2 regions of the Cupriavidus sp. UYPR2.512 genome follow, and region 2 is predicted to be linked to the other one. Evidence: predicted binding sites of a transcription regulator. Region 2 holds the regulator's gene; the other holds the start of a gene.
What was found. The regulator FNR, encoded in region 2, switches genes on or off when oxygen is low (the NO sensors DNR and NnrR bind a similar motif). The targets are predictions, from matches to a motif close to TTGATNNNNATCAA.
Positions count from the first base shown of each region.

Region 1 (10,343 bases), on a different contig from region 2:
CCACAGCGCCTCGCCCTTGGGCGTGAATTCCATATGCAGCACGCCGCGGCAGGGATGCAGCGTGCGCACCACCTGGCGCGTGGCGGTATCGATCACCTGCACCGTGTCGTTGTGGGGGAAGGCGAAGTTGACCCAGACCTGGCGCCCGTCGGGACGTGCCATCACAAAGACCGGCTGGCCGGCCAGCGGCACGTGCGCGGCCTGCTGCCAGCCGTTGGCGGGGTCGGCCACCAGCACCTCATGACGGCCGATCGCCGGCAGCCAGGCCATGCCCTGGGCCATGGCCCAGCCGCGCAGGTGCGGCATCTTGTAGACCGGCAGCGGCGCGCTGCCGCGGCCATAGCCGGGGAGCACGCGGCGCGACTGCGGCGGCACCTGCCACAGGTCGACCAGCGCCAGGCCGTCCTCGCCGAACAGGCCGGCCAGGTACCAGCGGCCATCGGGCGTGACCAGTCCGTCGTACGGCTCGCGGCCGGCGGGCAGGCGTGTCAGCTGCGGCTGGCGCGGATCGCTGGCGTCGATGATCCAGATCTCGCCGGATTCGAACAGGCTGGCGGCAAAGCGGCGGCCGGGCAGGTCGGCCAGGCCCACCACCTTGGCGCGGCGGCCGTCATTGCCGATGGCCGGCAGCTGCGCCAGCGGCTCAAGCGTCCGGGCATCGAACAAGCGGATGCCGCCGGGCGCGTAGTTCTGCGCCGCCACCACGCGCCCATCCTGCGAGATCGCGCCGCCGATGCTGTTACCCGCCTGCAGCACGCGGTGGGTGATGCGGGCGCTGAGCAGGTCCACGCGCGTCAGGCCGCCGTCGCGGCCGAAGACATAGGCGTAGCGTGCGTCGCGCGAGAACACCACGCTGGCGTGGGACAAGTCGCCGAGCCCATCCACCGTTGCCAGCCGGGTCATGCCGGTGGTCTCGACAATCTGCAGCCGCCCGGCGGCGCGCTCAACCACCACGCCCAGGTCGCCGGTGCCGCGCACGGCGCTGGCACAACCGGCCACCAGCGCGGCGCCAAGGGTGGCGCACAAGGCCGCGGCCAGGCCGCGGATCAGTTGCCTTGCGCCGGGGCGGCCGGGGGCTTGCCGGCCTGCAGTCGATCGATCAGCCATAGGGCTTCATCCTGCGTCATGAAGGGTTGCCAGGGCGGCATCGCGGTGCCGGGGCGGCCATACAGCACGGTGGCGGCCAGGCCCTCGGGCGGCTTGCCGGACAGTGCCTCGCGCGTCAGCGGCGGGCCCAGCCCGCCGCGCAGCGTCATGCCGTGGCAGGCGCCGCAGTCGTCGCGCAGCCAGTGCGCAAGCTGCGCCTGCCGGGCAGCGGTGGGCTGGGCCGCCGCGCAGGGCGCCGCGCCCAGCCAGGCCGCGGCCAGCCCGGCCAGTGCCGCGCGTCGCCAGGCGATTTGATTACGCATGGTGGCGCGGCTCAGTACACGTCGTGCTGCGTGTTGTAGGCGTTGAACTTGCCGGTTGGGGTGACCAGGCGCTTGTCCTTGATCACGGTCTTGAGCGTGCGGGTCTTGTCATCGACCACCACCAGCGCGGACTCGCCGTCCTTGGTGCCCCAGACCGAGAACCAGACCTCGTCGCCGGCCTTGTTGTACTCCGCCTGCACCACGCGCCTGGCGCCCGCGCCCTTCAGGTCTGCCCATTCAGCGATCGGCAGCACCTTGAAGCCGGCTTCCAGGTTGCGCGTGTCGAACACCGCCACCGACTGGTTGAGCCTGGCGTCAGGGTTCAGCGGCGTGTCGACCCACAGGTTGGACGACTTCGGGTGGGTCTTGATGAAGAGCGAGCCCCCGCCCTGGCCCTTGATGGTCTGCACCACCTTCCACGCCTGCGCCGGGTGTCCGGCCGGATCGGTGCCGATCAGGCTGATGGTCTCGTCGCCAAGGTGGCTGGTGGCCCAGACCGGGCCGAACTTCGGATGCGTGAAGTTGGCACCGCGCCCCGGGTGCGGGGTCTTGCCCACGTTGATCAGCGCGGCCAGCTTGTCGTCCCTGGTGTCGACCACGGCGATCTTGTCGGACGCATTGGCGGCCACCAGGAAGTAGCGGCCGGTGGCGTCGAAGCCGCCGTCATGCAGGAATTTGGCCGAATCGATGGTGGTGGTCTTCAGGTTGGACAGGTCCGAGTAGTTGACCATCAGGATCTTGCCGGTCTCCTTGGCGTTGATCACGAACTCAGGATGGAAGTGGCTGGCGACGATGGCCGCCACGCGCGGCTCGGGGTGGTATTCGTTGTCCACGGTCATGCCGCGCGTGGAGACCACCTTGAGCGGCTTGAGCGTGTCGCCTTCCATGATCACGTACTGCGGCGGCCAGTAGGAGCCGGCCACGGCGTACTTGTCTTCATAGCCCTTGTACTTGGAGGTCTCGACCGAGCGCGCCTCCATGCCGACCTTCACTTCCGCGACGATATCCGGCTTGGGCAGCCACAAGTCGATCAGGTCCAGCCGCGCGTCGCGGCCGATCACGTACAGGTAGCGCCCGGACGCCGACATGCGCGAGATATGCACCGCGTAGCCGGTCTTGACGATATTGATGATCTGCTTGCTGTCGCCGTCGATCAGCGCCACCTCGCCGGCATCGCGCAGCGTGACCGAGAAGAGGTTGTCCAGGTTGTACTGGTTCATCTTCCTGGTCGGGCGCTGGGCCACCGGCAGGATGTCCTTGCGGCTTTTCTCGATATCGGCCAGCGAGTACTCGGGCGGGGTCGGCGGGTCGAGCTGGATATAGCGCGCCATCAAGTCGACTTCCGGGTCGGAGAGATCGCCCGAGGTGCCCCAGTTCGGCATGCCGGCGGGGCTGCCGTACTTGATGAAGGTCTTCAGGTACTCGGTGCCGCGCGCGCGGGTGATGTCCGGCGTCAGCGCCTTGCCGGTCGCGCCCTTGCGCAGCACGCCGTGACAGCCGGCGCAGCGTTCGAAGTAGATCTGCCGGGCGTGGTCGAACTCAGCGGCAGTGAGGGTGGGGATGGCGGCTTTCTGTTCCGCCTTCGGTTCTGCCTTGGTGGCCGTCTTGGTGGCTGCATGCGGCAGCCCGAGCCAGAGTGAGAGCGGCAATGCCGCGATTGCCGGGTACAGCCAGTTTTTTGCTTTCATGGGTGCCGTGGATCAGCGGTGAGGAAAGCGGTTTCGCGGTGCCCATGCCTGCGTGGCGGGTACCTGTCGTCATGTGGGGATCATGCGGACACACTGACGACATGGAATTGACTGGCATCAAACGGCGGCGGTGGTGCGGGAACGAAGTGTGGGGTGGTTGATGCTTGTCGTTAAGCTATGCTTCAGGTCGCGCCCAGGCGGTCGCGCGTGCGCCTGGCCACGTTCGTTGTCCACGGGAACGCGCCCTGGTACTGCCGGATGAACTGCTCGATCTCGCCGCGCTGCCGCAGCGACAGGCCGATCATGTCCAGCCCTTCGATAAACATGCGGCGGTGCCGTGCCGACAGGTCGAAGGCGTAGTCGCCCGAGGGAGTGCGCACGCGCATCGCCTCGACATCGATGCTGATGGTGTTGCCCGGGTCCGCATCCACGTCGTTCATCAATGGCTCGATCACCTCGCGCGGCAGCATCACCAGCAGCAGGCGGTTGTTCATCGCATTCGAATAGAAGATCTCGCCGAAGCTCGGCGCAATCACCGCGCGGATGCCGAATTGCTGCAGGCCCCAGACGGCGTGCTCGCGGCTGGAGCCGCAGCCGAAGTTGGCGCCGCTCACCAGGATGCTGGTGCCGGCGTACTCGGGCCGGTTCAGCACGAAGCCAGGGCGCGGCGCGCCGCTGGCATCGAAGCGGTGGTCGTAGAGAATGCCTTCGGACAGCCCGGCCTTGTCGATCCCGCGCAGGAACTGCTTGGGGATGATCTGGTCGGTATCGAGGTTCTCAAAGCGCAGGGCGGCGCCTTTGCCGGCGATGCAGGTGTTTTCAGACATGGGTGATCTCCAGCTTGCGGACGTCGGTGATGACGCCGGTGACCGCTGCCGCGGCGGCCATGGCCGGGCTCATCAGGTGGGTGATGGCACCGCGTCCCTGCCGGCCCTCGAAATTGCGGTTGGTGGTGGAAGCACAGCGTACGCCGTCGGCGAGCACGTCGTCGTTCATGGCCAGGCACATCGAGCAGCCCGGTTGCCGCCATTCGAAGCCGGCGGCGGTAAGGACTTCGGCCAGGCCCTCGCGCTCGGCCTGGGCCTTGACCGCGCCAGACCCGGGCACGACCATGGCCCGGACCCCTGCAGCGACCTTGCGGCCGCGCACCACGCTGGCCACCGCGCGCAGGTCTTCGATGCGGCCGTTGGTGCAGGAGCCGATGAAGACGTGCTGGATCGGCGTGCCTGCCAGCGTGGCGCCCGGCTGCAGGTGCGTGTACGCCAGCGCGCGCTCGACCGAGCGCTGCTGGGCCTCGTCGGGCTGGTCTTCCGGGAACGGGATCTGGCCGGAAACCGGCAGCACCTGGTCCGGGCTGGTGCCCCAGGTGACGTAGGGCTCGATCTCGCTTGCGTCGAACATGAAATCCAGGTCGAACACGGCGTCCGCATCGCTTTGGAGCGTTGCCCAGTAGCTGAGCGCGGCGTCGCGCTGCGGACCTTCAATATCCACGGCGCGGCGCAGCACATAGTCGGTGGCGACTGCATCGGGCGCGATCAGCGCGCCGCGCGCCGCGGCTTCCACGGTCATGTTGCACAGCGTGAAGCGGGCTTCGACGCTCAGGTCGCGGATCGCAGATCCGCAGTACTCCACGACATAGCCGCGCGCACCTTGTGCGCCGATCGCGCCAATGATCCTGAGGATCAGGTCCTTGGCGGTGGTGCCGGCGGCAAGCTTGCCGTCCACGCGGATGCGCATGGTCCTGGCCATCCGGTAGACCAGCGTCTGGGTGGCCAGCACATGCTCGACCTCGGAGGTGCCGATGCCGAAGCCCAGCGCGCCGAGCGCGCCGTAGGTGGTGGTATGGCTGTCGCCGCAGATCACCACCATGCCCGGCCGGATCATGCCGTGCTCGGGCGCGATCACATGCTCGATGCCCTGCAGCGCATCGTTGGTGTCGAACAGCGGGATCGCGTGCCGCTCGCAGTTGCGGCGCAGGTTGGTGGCCTGCAGCGCCGAGGCCGGATCCGCGATCACGCGGATCGCAGTGGGGTGCGTCGGGATGATATGGCTGACCACCGAGACGTTCTGTCCGGGCACCAGCACGCCGCGGTCCTGTTCATGCAGCCCGGCGAAGGCCTGCGGGCTGGTGTACTCGTTCATCAGGTGCAGGTCGCAGTACAACAGCACGTTGTCGTCGTCGATCCTGGCCACGGTATGGGCGTCGACCAGCTTCTCGTATAGCGTCTTGGGGGTCATGGCAACTGCCTTGTCTGTCGTTATTCCGCGGTGATGCCGCGCTGCCTGATCAGGTTGGCCCACACGGGCATTTCCTTTTCCAGGCGCTGGCGCGCGGCCTCGGGCGTGGTTGGGGTGGGCTCGAAGCCTTCCTTGAGCATGCGGTCGCGGGTTGCCGGCGCGGCCAGCGCGGTGTTCAGCGCCGCGTTGAGCTTGTCGATCAGCGGCCTGGGCGTGCCGGCCGGGGCAAACACCATGAACCAGGTCTCGAAGGCATAGCCGGGCAGTCCCGCCTCGGCCGCGGTCGGCACATTGGGCAACTGCGGCGAGCGCCTGGAGCCGGTGACGGCGAGCGCCTTGAGCTTGCCGCCCTGCACATGCTGCTGCGCGGCCGAGACCACCGGGAAGCTCATGTCGACCTGGCCCGCAATGGTGTCGACCAGGGCCGGGCCGCCGCCGCGGTACGGCACGTGGACGATGGAGACGTTGGCCACCGACTTGAACAGCTCGGCCGACATATGGAAGGTGCTGCCGTTGCCCGGGACCCGTAGGTCAGCTTGCCAGGCGTGGCCCTGGCTGCCGTGATCAGTTCCTGCAGGTTTTTGGCGGGCACGTTGTTGTTGACCACCAGCACATGCTGTGAACTGGCGACCATGCCGATCGGGGCCAGGTCTTTCAGCGTGTCGTAGGGCATGCGCGGGAACAGGCCCGGGTTGATGGCCAGGGACACGGTCTGCAGGCCGATGGTGTAGCCGTCGGCGGCAGCCTTGGCCACGGCATCGACGCCGATATTGCCGCCGGCGCCGGCCCGGTTCTCGACCACGATGGTGCCGCCCAGGCGCTTCGACCAGGCGTCCGAGACCAGGCGGGCGGCGATGTCGGCGCTGCCGCCGGGGGCGTACGGCACGATCAGGCGCACCGGGCGCTGGGGATAGGACTGGGCCGCGGCCGTGCCGATCGACGCGGCACACAGCAGCAGGACGGTCAGGTGGGCAACTTTCATGGGTGTCTCCTGGTTTAGGAATCGTTATGGAAACCATCGTATCATTCACCAGAAGACACATAATTCAAACTCAGTTACTTCTTTGTTTCCTGGTATTCACTAATGGATAACCTCTCGGACGTCGCGTTCTTTGCGTGCATCAACAAGCACGGCAGCCTGGCCGGCGCCGCGCAGGAGCTTGGGGTGACGCCGCCCGCGGTCAGCAAGCGGCTGGCGGGGCTGGAGGCACGGCTGCGCGTCCGGTTGCTGCACCGGACCACGCGCCGCATCAGCCTGACGCCGGAAGGGGAAAGCTATCTGGTGGAAGGGGCGCGGATTCTTGCGGAGATGGAGGCACTGGAGCGATCGATCGCGGGCACCGGCAGCACGCCGCACGGCTTGCTGAAGATCGGCGCCACGCTCGGCTTCGGACGGCGGCATATCGCGCCGGCGCTGTCGGGGTTCTCGCGTCGTTTCCCGAATATCGAGGTCCAGCTCTACCTGACTGACCGGCCCCTGAACCTGGTCGAGCAGGGCCTGGACGCCATGATCCACTTTGGCGAGATGCCGGACGTGCGGCTGACGGCGCGCCTGATGGCCAACAACCGCCGCCTGCTCTGCGCCGCGCCGTCCTACCTGGAAGCGCGGGGCGAGCCGTCAAGCCCGCGCGAGCTGGCGCGGCACAACTGCATCTTCATCCGCGAAGCCGACGAGACCTTCGGCACCTGGCACCTGCGCCATGGCGCGCAGCAGGAGACCGTCAAGGTCCGCGGCACCATGAGTACCAATGACGGGGAATCCGCGCTGGCCTGGGCGCTCGACGGCCAGGGCCTGATCGTGCGCTCCGAATGGGATGTCGCGGAGCATCTGCGCAGCGGTGCGCTGCACCGGGTGCTGCCCCAATGGCGGTTCGCGCCGGCGGATATCCACCTGGTGTTCCCGGCGCGCAATCATCGTCCGGACAAGGTGCGGGCACTGGTGGATTTCCTGCTGGAGCATTTTGCCGGCCACCGTACGGCAAGCGGCGGCAATGGGGGCAGTTGCTGGTAGGCATCTGCGATGGTGCGAAGTTGCAGGGACACTCCGGCCGCTCACGGCGCGAGGGCGACCGCCCGGGAATGGCAGGCGCCTGCGCCAGGCGTGGCGCAGGCGTGGTCCCGCATGGCGAGGATAAAGCCGCCGACCTGGGCGATATCGTCCAGCGCCATGCAGGGCAGCACCGTGTCCATGCGCGCATCCGTGGCCAGCGCGACGATCGAAGGATCGCCCGGATAGTAGGGCGCGCGGCCGTGCGCGGGCCGGTAGACCTCGATGCGCGGAATCGCCTCGCGCCGGAAGCCTTCCACCAGCGTGATATGGGCCGGCCGCAGGCGCGCCACCTGCTCGGCCAGCGTCGGCTCGGCCTCGTCGGCCAGTTCGCGCACGATGGCAAAGCGATAGGGCGATGCCACCATCACCTCGGCCGCGCCGGCGGCGCGAAAGCGCGCGCTGTCCTTGCCCGGCGGCTCCAGTTCCAGCGGATGATGGCTGTGCTTGATCACGTTGACGGTCAGGCCCTGCGCGCGGAACCACGGCAGCAGCGCCGTGATCAGCGTGGTCTTGCCGCTGCCGGAGGTGCCGGTGATGCCAAGGATGAAGGGATGCATGGTGTCAGGGTTCGCAGGATTGGCGGAGTTCAGGTTGGGCGGGCAGCGGGCACACCAGCGGCAGGAAGCTGTCGGCACGCTGCGAATAGGCCAGCAGCGCGCCGGCCTGAAGGTCGAAATACCAGCCGTGCAGTGTCAGCCTGCCGGCCTCCAGCGCGCGCTGCACGAACGGGAAGGTCTGCAGGTTGCGCAGCGACACCAGGATCGCCGCCTGCTCGCAGGCGCGCTGGCGCTCGGCGGCGCTGGCCCCGGCCAGGGTTTCCTCTACCTGCCTGCGCGCCGGTGCCGCGATGCGCACCCAGGCGCCGATGTAGTCGGGGTCTTCGCTTTCGTCGGGCGGATGGTCGCGGGCGTTGGCTGGCTGCGCCAGCAAGGCGCGGATGCCGCCGCAGCCGCCGTGGCCCATCACGATGATGCGGGCCACTTGCAGCTGCTGCACGGCAAACTGGATCGCTGCGGATACGCCGTGCAGGCTGCCTTCATGGCGGCCGGTGCAGGGCGGCACCAGGTTGCCGATATTGCGCACGGTAAAGAGTTCGCCCGGATCGCAGCCCAGCAGCAGGCCGGGATCGACGCGTGAATCGCTGCAGCCGATCAGCAGCGTGGGCGGGCGCTGGCCGGTGCGCAGCGTGTCGAACAGCCCGGGCTCGTCGTCGAAATAGCGTTGCTGGAAGCGTTCGAAACCTTTGAGCAGTTGTTCGATGTGATGCATGGCGGCATCCAGGCGCTACTGCACCAGCGGGCTGTCGGCGCCTTCCAGCTCGATGCCTTCGATGCGCGCGCGTCCGATCAGCAGGCTGGCGTACTGCTTCCAGGCACGGTCGCGCGCGGCGCTGGCCAGGGCGGGGGCAATGTCGCCGCGCACCGCATCGAAGGGCAGGCGCGTGCCGGGGCAGCGTTCCAGGATGCGCACGATATGCAGGCCGAAGCGGGTTTCCACCAGCTGCGGCAGCACGCCGTCGTGCTGCGCGGCGAACAGCGCGCGCTCGAACTCCGGCGCGGTCTCGCCGCGGAACACGCGGCCAAGCCGGCCACCGTTGGCGCCGCTCGGGCAGTTGGACAGCGCGCGGGCGTGCTCGGGGAAGCTGCAAGGATCGCCCCGCACCAGCGCCAGCGTCTGCGCCGCGATCTCGCGCAGCGCGTCCAGCGGCACGCGCGGCGTGACCTGGAACAGGATATGGTCGGCCTCGACCCATTCGCCCTCGCGAAAGCGCTCGGGGCGGCTGTCGTAGTGGCGGCGGCAGCTCGCTTCGTCCGGTTCGGGCGTGCCGGCTTCATGTGCCAGCAGCGCCTGCGCCAGCGCGTCGTCATCCAGGCCTTCGGCCGCCAGGCCGATGCGGCCGGCTTCGGCGCGCACCAACTGGCGCAGGATGGCCGAGATAGTGGCCAGCCGCGCCGGGTTGGCCGCATCGTGATGGTGGTCCAGTTCGCGTTCGATATCGGCGTCGCGCAGTTCCACGCCGTTGACGGTGACAGGCATGCTGTTCTCCTTGTCGGGTTGCGGCGCTCAGCGGCTACGCACCAGTTGCCAGGCACGGCCGAGGTAGCCGACCGAGGCAAAGCCGCTCCACACGTGCACCAGCCGCGTGAACGGAAAGATCGCGAACAGCGTGATGCCCATGAACAGGTGCGCCTTGAACAGCAGCGGCGCATCCGCGACATAGCTGGCGGCGTCGCCGCGCAGCGTGACGATGTGCTGCGCCCAGGTCATCAGCTGCACCATCATGTGGCCGTCCATGTGGCTGGCGGATTCGAAGATGGTGGACAGGCCCAGCAGCAGCGTCACCAGCAGCCACAGCAGCAGCACCTTGTCGCCGGTGCGGGTCACCGCCGACACGCGGGCATTGGTCAGGCGGCGGTGCAGCAGGATCAGCAGCCCGGCCAGGCACATGGTGCCCATCACGCCGCCGGCGGCCATCGCCACGGCCTGCTTGAAGCCGTGCGAGACGCCCAGCGCATCCCACACCGCCACCGGCGTCAGCAGGCCGGCCAGGTGGCCGAAGAACAGGCCCAGGATGCCGACGTGGAACAGGATGTTGCCGGTGCGCAGGTTGCCGCGGTACAGCACCTGCGAGCTGTCGGTCTTCCAGGTGTATTGCTCGCGCTCGAAGCGCGCAAGGCTGCCGAGCAGGAAGATGGCGGCAGCGATGTACGGGTAGATGCCGTAGAGGAATTGGTGGAACGTTGCCATGGTGTGTTAGCCCATTGTCTGGTGTTCGGTTTGCATCGCCGTGCCGTCAGCAGGCAGCCTGCGCTGTCGCCTTGACACGCTGATCGCGCGGATAGAACCGCACCGCCTGCGGCCCGGCCTGCGGCGCGAGCAAGGGTTCCACGCCGTCGGCGCCGGGGCCGAAGGTCTCCAGTGCCTCGTCCATGTCGCGCACCGGCGGCTCCTGCTGCG
Region 1 is NZ_KB902852.1:29,101-39,443, forward strand. Features, by position in the region: gene A3A5_RS0100160 (cytochrome D1 domain-containing protein) at 1-1,107, opposite strand, end outside; gene A3A5_RS0100165 (cytochrome c) at 1,047-1,409, opposite strand; gene A3A5_RS0100170 (nitrite reductase) at 1,421-3,097, opposite strand; gene leuD (3-isopropylmalate dehydratase small subunit) at 3,280-3,924, opposite strand; gene leuC (3-isopropylmalate dehydratase large subunit) at 3,917-5,335, opposite strand; partial or broken gene A3A5_RS37435 (tripartite tricarboxylate transporter substrate binding protein) at 5,356-6,317, opposite strand; gene A3A5_RS0100190 (LysR family transcriptional regulator) at 6,420-7,346, shown strand; gene mobB (molybdopterin-guanine dinucleotide biosynthesis protein B) at 7,388-7,942, opposite strand; gene A3A5_RS0100200 (carbonic anhydrase) at 7,947-8,654, opposite strand; gene A3A5_RS0100205 (peptidylprolyl isomerase) at 8,670-9,422, opposite strand; gene narI (respiratory nitrate reductase subunit gamma) at 9,450-10,133, opposite strand; gene narJ (nitrate reductase molybdenum cofactor assembly chaperone) at 10,180-10,343, opposite strand, start outside.
Region 1: A3A5_RS0100170 (nitrite reductase) is a predicted target of FNR. The motif match lies at 3,205-3,218, and genes of this name have one in related genera.

Region 2 (10,343 bases):
AATCGCGCGAATACCTGGAATCCGAGCGCCGCACCATGGATACCACGCTCACCTGAGCGTTGTTTTCCGGCCCGGCGCGACGATAGCCGGGCCGCATTGACCTATATCAAGGTCGATTCGGGGAGCCGCATATACCCTCCATCGGGTAGAAAAAGGTCCCCATGTCGTCGCCCCCAGTCACCAGTCCTTCAGCCAGCTTGCTGGCACCGTACCCGCCGGCCGCGCTCCGTGACGCCGTGGGCCCGGCTGCGTCCGGTGCCGGTGCGCGGCTGGCCTGCTTCCATTGCGGCCTGCCCGTCATGGACACCGAACCGCTTGCCGCCGAGCTGGACGGCAGCCGCCGGGTGTTCTGCTGCGGCGGTTGCCAGGCACTGGCGCAGACCCTCCATGCGGCGGGCTTTGCCCACCTGTACGGGGATGAAGCCCGCTTCGCCCGCCCCATCGACGACGATGCCCGGCGCGAGGCCGAGCCGATCTGGGCCGCCTACGACACCCCTGAGCTGCGCTCCCAGTTTGTCCGCCCGCTTGACGGCGGCCGCGCCGAGATCACGCTGGCGCCCGAGAACATCCGCTGCGCCGCCTGCGCGTGGCTGATCGAACAGCACCTGAGCCGCCAGCCGGGCGTGGAGTCCGCGGTCGCCAATGTCGCCACGCGGCGCGTGGTGGTGCGCTGGCGCGATGGCGCCCAGACCGTGGCGGGGCTGCTGGCCGCGCTGGCCGGGATCGGCTACATGGCCTGGCCGTTCGAAGTCTCGCGCACTGACCAGCAGGACCGCCGCGCGCGCCGCGGGCTGTTGATGCGCATGGCGGTGGCCATGCTCGGCATGATGCAGGTCATGATGTACGCGTGGCCGATCTACACCCATGAGGCCACCATCGACCCTGGCCAGCTCCAGCTGATGCGCTGGGCCAGCTTTGCCCTGACGCTGCCGGTCGTGTTCTATGCCGCCTCGCCGATCTTTGCCGGTGCCTGGCGCAGCCTGCGCCATCGCCATATGGGCATGGACGTGCCGGTGGCGATCGGCATCGGCGCCGGCTTTGCCGCCAGCGCGCTGGCCACGGTGCGCGCCGTGGGCGAGGTGTATTTCGATTCGGTGACGATGTTCGTCGCCTTCCTGCTGCTGGCACGCTACCTGGAACTGCGTGTGCGCCAGGCTTCGCGCAGCGGCGCAGAGATGCTCGCGCGCCAGCTGCCGGCCACCTGCGAACGGCTGGCCGCCACCGGTGCCGCCGGCGAGCGTGTCCCGGTCGCGCGCCTGCGTGCGGGCGATCTCATCCGCGTCAAGGCCGGCGAGATCGTCCCCGCCGATGGCGCCGTGGTGGCGGGCGCCAGCGAACTGGATGAATCCATGCTGACCGGCGAGAGCCGCCCGGTGCGCCGCGCCGCCGGCGAGACCGTGCTGGCCGGCAGCTTCAATACGGCAAGCCCGCTTGAGCTGCGGATCACGCGCGTCGGCGCCGGCACCCGTCTGGCCGAGATCGTCGCCGTGCTGGACCGCGCGCTGGCTGAAAAGCCGCGCCTGGCCACGCTGGCCGATCGCGTCGCGGGCTGGTTCGTGGCGACGCTGCTGGTGCTGGCGGCGCTGACCGGGCTGGTCTGGGGCCTCTGGATCGATCCGTCGCGCGCCTTGCTGGTGACGATTGCGGTGCTGGTGGTCAGTTGCCCGTGCGCCTTGTCGCTCGCCACGCCGGCCGCACTGGCCGCGGCTGGTGCGGCGCTGTCGCGCCGCGGCGTGCTGCTGACACGCGGCCACGCGCTGGAGACGCTGGCGCGTGTCACCGACGTGGTGCTCGACAAGACCGGCACGCTGACCGAAGGCCGCTTTGCCGTGGCCGCGGTCGAGCCGCTGGCTGACGCCGATCGGGTGCAATGTCTGGCACTGGCCGCCGCGATGGAGCGCGGTGGCGAACATCCGATCGCGCGCGCCCTGGTGGCCGCGGCGCAGGGCAACGCCGGCATGCCGCTCCAGGTGTCCGACATGCGCAACGTCCCGGGCCAGGGCCTGGAGGCGATCGTCGATGGCCGACGCCTGCGGCTTGGCCGCGCCGACTTTGTCGCAGCGCTGAGGCCCGACAACGGTCACGCGCCGGACCCCGGGCGCAGCGACGCAGACCATCCTGGCGCCACCGTGGTGTGGCTGGGCGCGCCAGCGGGCACGCTGGCGCGCTTCGTCCTGGCCGATGCCGAGCGAACGCAGACGCCGCAGCTGCTCGCGCGGCTGAGCGAACTGGGCGTGCGCTGCCACCTGGTGTCGGGCGATCACGCCGATGCGGTCCACTGGTGGGCATCGCACTTCGGCATCGATTGCGTGGCCGGCGCGGTCACCCCGGAAGGCAAGCGCGACTACGTCGCGCGGCTGCAGCAGGGCGGGGCGGTGGTGCTGGCCGTGGGCGATGGCATCAACGATGCGCCGGTGCTGGCGCAGGCCCAGGTGTCGATCGCCATCGGCAGCGGCGCGCCGCTGGCCCAGGCCGGCGCGGACGCGGTGCTGACGCACGGCGGCGTGGCCGAGATCGCCACCGCGCTGGCGGTGTCGCGCCAGACGCGCCGGGTGGTGCGCCAGAACCTCGGCTGGGCCTTCTTCTACAACGTGGTTGCCATCCCGCTCGCAGCGACGGGGCTGGTCACGGCCTGGATGGCCGGCATCGGCATGTCGTTGTCGTCGTTGCTGGTAGTGGCCAATGCCTGGCGCCTGCTGCGCGCCGGCAAGCCGCGGCGCAAGGGAGTCTGACTGATGGAAACGCTTTTCCTGCTGGTGCCGATGAGCCTGGTGCTGGTCGTGGTCATCGCGGGCGCGCTGTGGTGGGCCCTCCATGCCGGGCAGTACGACGACCTGGACCGGCCCGCCGAATCGATCCTGCTGGACAACGACAAGCCCTGAACCCGCCGGGCGATGTGCCCTCCGACCGGGGCCCCGCACGCAGGTTCCATGCATGCTCTGAGCGACTTGATAAAGATCAACGCACGCGCAGCATGGTTTTTCTAAAGTCACACTGTCAGTAGGTTTTTTCTCTTCTCTAAGCTTTGGGGGTCTGAATGGATGTCACTGCCGCGTCTTCACGCGTCGACACCTTCAATTACGGCGTCGTAAGACAGTTCGCTGTCATGACGGTAGTATGGGGGATCGTCGGCATGGCCGTCGGCGTGCTGCTGGCAGCACAGCTGATCTGGCCCGAACTCAACTTCAACACACCCTGGCTGTCGTTTGGCCGGCTGCGACCGCTGCATACCAATGCGGTGATCTTTGCCTTCGGCGGCAGCGCGCTGTTCGCGACCTCGTACTACGTGGTCCAGCGCACCTGCCAGGCCCGCCTGTTCTGCGGCCCGCTGGCCGCGTTCACGTTCTGGGGCTGGCAACTGGTCATCGTCGCCGCCGCCATCACGCTGCCGCTGGGGATCACCAGCTCAAAGGAGTACGCTGAACTGGAATGGCCGATCGACCTGCTGATCACCGCGGTCTGGGTGGCCTACGCGGTCGTGTTTTTCGGCACCATTGTCAAGCGCAAGACCCGGCATATCTACGTCGCAAACTGGTTCTTCGGCGCCTACATCCTGACCATCGCGCTGCTGCATATCGTCAACAACATCGAGATGCCGGTGTCGTTGTGGAAGTCCTACTCGGCCTATGCCGGCGTGCAGGACGCAATGATCCAGTGGTGGTATGGCCATAACGCCGTAGGCTTCTTCCTGACCACCAGCTTCCTGGGGATGATGTACTACTTCATTCCCAAGCAGGCCGAGCGCCCGATCTACTCCTACCGCCTGTCCATCGTCCACTTCTGGGCGCTGAACTTCACCTACATGTGGGCCGGCCCGCACCATCTGCAGTACACCGCGCTGCCGGACTGGGCGCAGTCGCTGGGCATGGTGTTCTCGCTGATCCTGCTGGCGCCCTCGTGGGGCGGCATGATCAACGGCATCATGACCCTGTCGGGGGCCTGGCACAAGCTGCGCACCGACCCGATCCTGAAGTTCCTGGTGGTGGCGCTGTCGTTCTACGGCATGGCCACGTTCGAAGGCTCGATGATGTCGATCAAGACCGTCAACGCGCTCTCGCACTACACGGACTGGACCATCGGGCATGTGCACTCGGGCGCGCTGGGCTGGGTCGCGATGATCTCGATCGGCTCGCTCTACTACCTGATCCCGCGTCTGTTCGGCGAGAAGCAGATGTACAGCGTCCGCCTGATCGAGTGGCACTTCTGGATCGCGACCATCGGCGTGGTGCTGTATATCGCCTCGATGTGGATCGCCGGGGTGATGGAAGGCCTGATGTGGCGCGCCACGCAGCCTGACGGCACGCTGACCTATGCCTTCGTCGAAGCGGTCAAGGCCAAGTACCCGTTCTACCTGATTCGCTTGCTGGGTGGCCTGTGCTTCCTGTCCGGCATGCTGCTGATGGCCTACAACGTGCTCAAGACCATCGTCGGCAAGCCCGCCGTGGATGCGCCGATCCCGGCCAGCATCCCTGCCGCTGCCCACTGATCATTCCAGGATAGAAAGATGTCCGACAAACAACGCTTCTTTTCCCACGAAACGCTGGAGAAGAACATCGGCTGGCTGATCATCTGCACGATCCTCGTGGTCAGCATCGCGGGTCTGGTCCAGATCGTGCCGCTGTTCTTCCAGCACTCCACCACCGAGCCGGATCCGGGCATCACGCCGTATTCGCCGCTGCGGCTGATGGGGCGCGATATCTATATCCGTGAAGGCTGCGTCGGCTGCCACTCGCAGCAGGTCCGCACGCTGCAGGCCGAGACCGAGCGCTACGGCCACTTCTCCACGGCGGGCGAGTCGGTCTACGACCACCCGTTCCTGTGGGGCTCCAAGCGCACCGGTCCCGACCTGGCGCGCGTGGGCGGACGCTACTCGGAGGACTGGCAGCGCATCCACCTGCGCAATCCGCGCGACGTGGTGCCGGAATCGGTGATGCCATCGTACCCCTGGCTGGAAAAGGCCGAGCTGCCCACCAACGATATCCAGGCCCGCATGCGCGCGCTGGTGCGCCTGGGCGTGCCGTACACGGATGCCGAGATCGCCAAGGCACCGGACGAGCTCAAGGGCAAGACCGAAGAGGATGCGCTGGTTGCCTACCTGCAAGGCCTGGGCACCAACCGCCGCAACGTCCGCGTGGATTCCGCCGCCGCCGCGGCACCCAAGGAGTAAACCATGGCCATGATCACTGCCATTGCGACCGTCGTGTCGATGGTTGTCTTCCTGGGAATCTGCTGGTGGGCCTGGTCCGCCGGCCGGCAGGCCGCCAACCGGGAATCCGCCATGCTGCCGTTCGCGCTGCCTGACGAAACTACGACAACATCGAGCCGGAACACCTAGCCATGAGCGATTTCATTTCCGAATTCTGGAGTTATTACATTGCCGCCATCGCGCTCATCGGCATCGTCTGGTGCGTGTGGCTGTTGTTCTCGCAACGCAAGGTCACCAAGACCGCCGGCGGCACTGAAGACACCGGCCATGTCTGGGACGGTGACCTGCGTGAGCTGAACAACCCGCTGCCGCGCTGGTGGATGTGGATGTTCCTGCTGGCCTGCATCTTCAGCCTGGCCTACCTGGTGCTGTACCCGGGGCTGGGTTCGTATGCCGGTTTGCTGAAGGTCTCCACGCAGGGCGAACTCGCCGCGCATCGCGCAGCGCAGGAGAAGATGCAGAACGAAATCTACGCCAAATACCTGAAGATGGACGTCAAGCAGGTGGCGGCGGATCCGCAGGCGCGCGAGATCGGCCAGCGCCTGTTCCTGAACTACTGCGCACAGTGCCATGGCTCGGACGCACGTGGCAGCCGCGGCTTCCCGAACCTGACGGACAGCGACTGGCTCTATGGCGGCGAACCCGACACCATCCGGCAGACCATCACCAAGGGCCGCAATGGCGTGATGCCGCCGTTTGCCGCGACCATCGACGCCAAGCAGGCGGGCGACGTGGCGCAATACGTGCGCTCGCTGTCGGGGCTGTCGTCGGACCCGATCCGTGCGTCGCGTGGCGAGGGCACCTTCAAGACGACCTGCGTGGCATGCCACGGCGCCGGCGGCAAGGGCAACCAGGCGCTCGGTGCGCCCAACCTGTCGGACAACGTGTGGCTGTATGGCAGCTCGGAAGGCAGCATCGTCGACGCCATCCTGAAGGGTCACAACAACCACATGCCCGCGCATGAGGAGATCCTGACGCCTGAACGCATCCGCATGCTGACGGCCTATGTCTGGGGTTTGTCGAACACCGGGGGCGGAGCCGGGCAATGATCGACGACTCATGTGAGCGGGCGCTGGTGGCTCGCGGGAGAGCATGTCCATGAATGCACCCGGGACCGAAGAAATGGCCCGGGCGGCCGACCTGCAACGGTCGGCCGCTGCGCCGGGCGAGACCTCTGACGAAACGCTCTACGAGGTCCGCCGCAAGATCTACCCGCGCTCGGTGACGGGTGCCTTCTCCAGCTGGCGGGTCTGGCTGGTGATCCTGACCCAGCTGATCTACTACGGCACGCCCTGGCTCCAATGGAATGGCCGCCAGGCCGTGCTGTTTGACCTTGGCGCGCGCAAGTTCTACATTTTCGGGCTGGTGCTGTGGCCGCAGGACGTCATCTACCTGGCGGTGCTGCTGGTGATCTCGGCGCTGGCGCTGTTCCTGTTCACGGCGATCGCGGGACGGCTGTTCTGCGGCTATGCCTGTCCGCAGACGGTCTACACCGAGATCTTCATGTGGATCGAGCGACGGGTCGAAGGCGATCGCATCGCCCGCATCCGGCTCGATGGCGATCCGTGGAGCCTGCGCAAGCTCCGTCTCAAGGCGACCAAGCATTTCCTGTGGGTGCTGATTGCGCTCTGGACCGGCTTTACCTTCATCGGCTATTTCGCGCCGATCCGCGGGCTGGGCGGCGAGGTGCTCAGCCTGTCGCTGGGGCCGTGGCAGTCGTTCTGGATGCTGTTCTACGCGTTCGCCACCTGGGGCAATGCGGGCTTCATGCGCGAACAGGTGTGCAAGTACATGTGTCCGTATGCGCGCTTCCAGAGCGTGATGGTGGATCGCGATACCTATGTCGTGACCTACGACGTCGGCCGCGGCGAGCCGCGCGGCAGCCGATCGCGCAAGACCGACCACCACAAGACGGGGCTTGGTGACTGCGTCAACTGCAGCATCTGCGTGCAGGTGTGCCCGACGGGCATCGATATCCGCGACGGCCTCCAGTACGAGTGCATTGGCTGCGGCGCCTGCATCGACGCCTGCAACCAGGTCATGGACAAGATGGACTACCCGCGCGGCCTGATCCGGTACACCTCGGAAAACGCGATGCGCAAGGCCTTGTCCGCGGCGGCATCGCGCAAGCGCCTGCTGCGTCCGCGCGTCATCATCTATTCCGTGATCTGGGTGGTGCTGCTGGCCGGCTTCATGGCGTCGATCGCGCTGCGCACGCCGCTGAAGGTCGACATCATCCGCGACCGTGGTGCGCTCGGCCGTGAAGTGGAAGGCCGCTGGATCGAGAACGTCTATCGCCTGCAGCTGATCAACACCACCGAAGCGCCGATGAAGATCACCGTGCGCGCCGACAGCGACGAGCTGAAGAACCTGAAGGTGGAGTACGACAAGCAGGCCGAATCGCTGGCGCCGACGTCCAACCGGTTGCTGCCGATCCGGATCCGCGTGCCGATCGAGGCCGCGGCGCAGGGCACGCACAGGATCGACGTGACCGTGACGAGCGAGGGCACGGAGCGGGGGCATGCCGAAATCCGGCAATCCACCAGTTTCATCGTTCCGCGCGATTTGTGAAGCTAGGCAGGCGTAGACGTAGTCGTCAAGATGAAGGGGGCAAGATGAGTCAGCAAGGCAATCCGTGGTGGAAGGAGCCGTGGCCGTGGCTGTTGATGAGCGGCCCGCTGGTTGCGATGGTGGCATGCGGCGTGACGATCTGGCTGGCATCCACGCATCCGGACATGCCGGTGCAGGGTGCAACGCGCCATGGCCTGGTCGTGGAGAAGGCCGATGCCGCGCCGCCCAGGGCTGCTGCAGCGAGGCAGCCATGAGGTTGCGCTGGCTGATGTGGGTACTCTGGCCGGCGTTCCTGATGGCTGGGTTTGCGACCGCAACGGTGTTTTCGGTGGTGGATCCCGGTGACCTGAATTTCTTCGGCCAGCCGATCGAAGCGTCCCGCGAATCGGTCTACACCGTCGGCTTCCTGATGGCCTGGGCGTTCTGCGCGTTGTCCAGCGGACTGACGCTCTACACCATGCCAACGCGGCTCAGCGATACCGACGAACTGGAATGAGCGGACTGGCGTGAGGTCTGCGCTGCCATGGCCGGATGCGGCACTGGCAGCGCTTGGCCGCTTAGCAGGAGCGGGTGTAGAGTTGCTTGATGCCGTCGATGTCCACCAGCTTGACGTGGCGCTGGCGAATCTGGATCAGGCCGGCTTCGGCAAAGCGAGAGAACAGGCGGCTGACGGTTTCGAGCTTCAGGCCCAGGTAGCTGCCGATCTCTTCCCGGCTCATGCGCATCACGAACTCGGACGCCGAATAGCCGCGCGCCGACAGGCGCTCAGAGAGATTGATCAGGAAGGCAGCAAGGCGTTCCTCGGCACGCATTGAGCCCAAGGTCACGAGCATCAGCTGGTCGTGCGTGATTTCCTTGCCCATCAGGCGCAGGAACTGCTGCTGCAGCGACGGCAGGTCTGACGACAGCGTCTGCAGTTCGCTCATCCGGACCACGCAGACTTCGGTATCTTCCAGCGCGACGGCATCGGAGGCGTGCTGCATCTCGCCCAGCCCGTCGAGACCGACGATTTCGCCAGGCAGATGGAAGCCGGTAATCTGCGAGCGGCCGTCTTCAGTGGTGACGTGGGTCTTGAGCGTGCCAAAGCGCACGGCATAGACCGCGGTGAGCGGATCGCCCATGCGATACAGGGTTTCACCCTTGTGCACGCGGATGCGTTCCTGCACCAGCGTGTCCATCTTGGCGAGGTCTTGCTGCGACATGCCAACCGGAAGGCACAACTGCCCCATCGCACAGGTGGAGCAGCGGGGTGACATCTCGGTAATGGGAATGGAGGTAAGCAATTGGAACCTGCTAGAAATGGCAGCGAGGGCGCGATTGGGACATTTTACCGTGCGATGTGATGTGGTAGGGAGTGAGAATTGACATTTGGCGTGCTGATCAGCGTTTTTCTGCTGGCTTTGCTGGGCGGGGTCCACTGCGCCGCCATGTGCGGCGGCGTGGCGCTGGCCGTGGAGCAACGCCGCGGCGCGACGGCGACGATCAGCTTGGTGCCCAGCCGCGCCGCCTGGCTGGGCGAGCTGCTGACAATGCACGTGGGCCGGATTTCGACCTACATGCTGCTTGGTGCCGCGCTCGGCGCGGTCGGCGCCTCGGCGTGGAAGCAGGACTACCTGCCGGTGCAGCGCTGGCTGTTTGGCGCGGGCAGTGTCATGCTGCTGTGGTCGGGCTGGCGGTTGCTGCGCGGCAACACCTTTACCGTCAACTGGCTGGAGCGGCTGGCGGCGCATGCCGGCGCCGCGGTGGCGCGGCGGCTGGACGGCCTGGCAGGTGGCATGCCAGCCTTCATGCGGGCGCGCGGCGGCCTGGCGCGGCGCTATGGCGTGGGCCTGGCATGGGGCCTGGTGCCCTGCGGCATGGTCTATGGGGCGCTTACACTGGCGCTGCTGGCGGGCAACGCGGCGTCTGGGGCACTCGTGATGGGCGTGTTCGGGCTCGGCACACTGCCCAACCTGCTGGTGCTTTCCGGCCTGTCGGGCTACTTGCGTACGCTGTCGCGACGTCGCGGCATGCGCCTGGGGGCCGGCCTGGCGGTGATGGCATTCGGCGCCCTTGGCATTGCCCGAGCGGTGCTGCTGCCACATTCGCTGGCCGAGCATGGGTTCTGCCTGGTGTTCTGAGGCGCCGGCGACACCCGGGCAACGGATGATGGTTGCAGGCGGAGGCGGGAATGCCATACAATCGCCAACATTGCGGTATCGCGCGGTGTAATATGAGCCGCGGTAAGCAGCGGGCGAGCAGCGCCAGGCGGCCTTCATACCAGAAGGCGCGTTCAGGGCAGGGGAAGCGGAAGGTTTTCGATGCCCGTCCCGTCCCCACAGTCCATCCGGTTCAAAAGATCTGGTTCAAAAGTCCGGCTGGCACTGCGGTGTTGGCGATGCCGGCCTTGCTCCCGATACCCGTTTTTCTTGCGTCCGAGGCCTTCAGTTCGCTGACAGCGACGTCCGATGTGCGGACGCGCTACGCAAGAGGTTCGCTGGCCGGCCCATAACGGCATGCGAACGATCTTCTGCCGGAACGGCAACTCGATGCAAAGATAGGGAAGTGCACGGCTTGGATGCAGCAG
Region 2 is NZ_KB902853.1:93,261-103,603, reverse strand. Features, by position in the region: gene zapE (cell division protein ZapE) at 1-56, shown strand, start outside; gene A3A5_RS0103165 (heavy metal translocating P-type ATPase) at 162-2,732, shown strand; gene ccoS (cbb3-type cytochrome oxidase assembly protein CcoS) at 2,736-2,882, shown strand; gene ccoN (cytochrome-c oxidase, cbb3-type subunit I) at 3,038-4,486, shown strand; gene ccoO (cytochrome-c oxidase, cbb3-type subunit II) at 4,505-5,167, shown strand; gene A3A5_RS0103145 (cytochrome oxidase) at 5,171-5,335, shown strand; gene ccoP (cytochrome-c oxidase, cbb3-type subunit III) at 5,338-6,255, shown strand; gene ccoG (cytochrome c oxidase accessory protein CcoG) at 6,305-7,777, shown strand; gene A3A5_RS0103130 (membrane protein) at 7,822-8,031, shown strand; gene A3A5_RS0103125 (hypothetical protein) at 8,028-8,273, shown strand; gene fnr (fumarate/nitrate reduction transcriptional regulator Fnr) at 8,335-9,060, opposite strand; gene A3A5_RS0103115 (sulfite exporter TauE/SafE family protein) at 9,139-9,897, shown strand.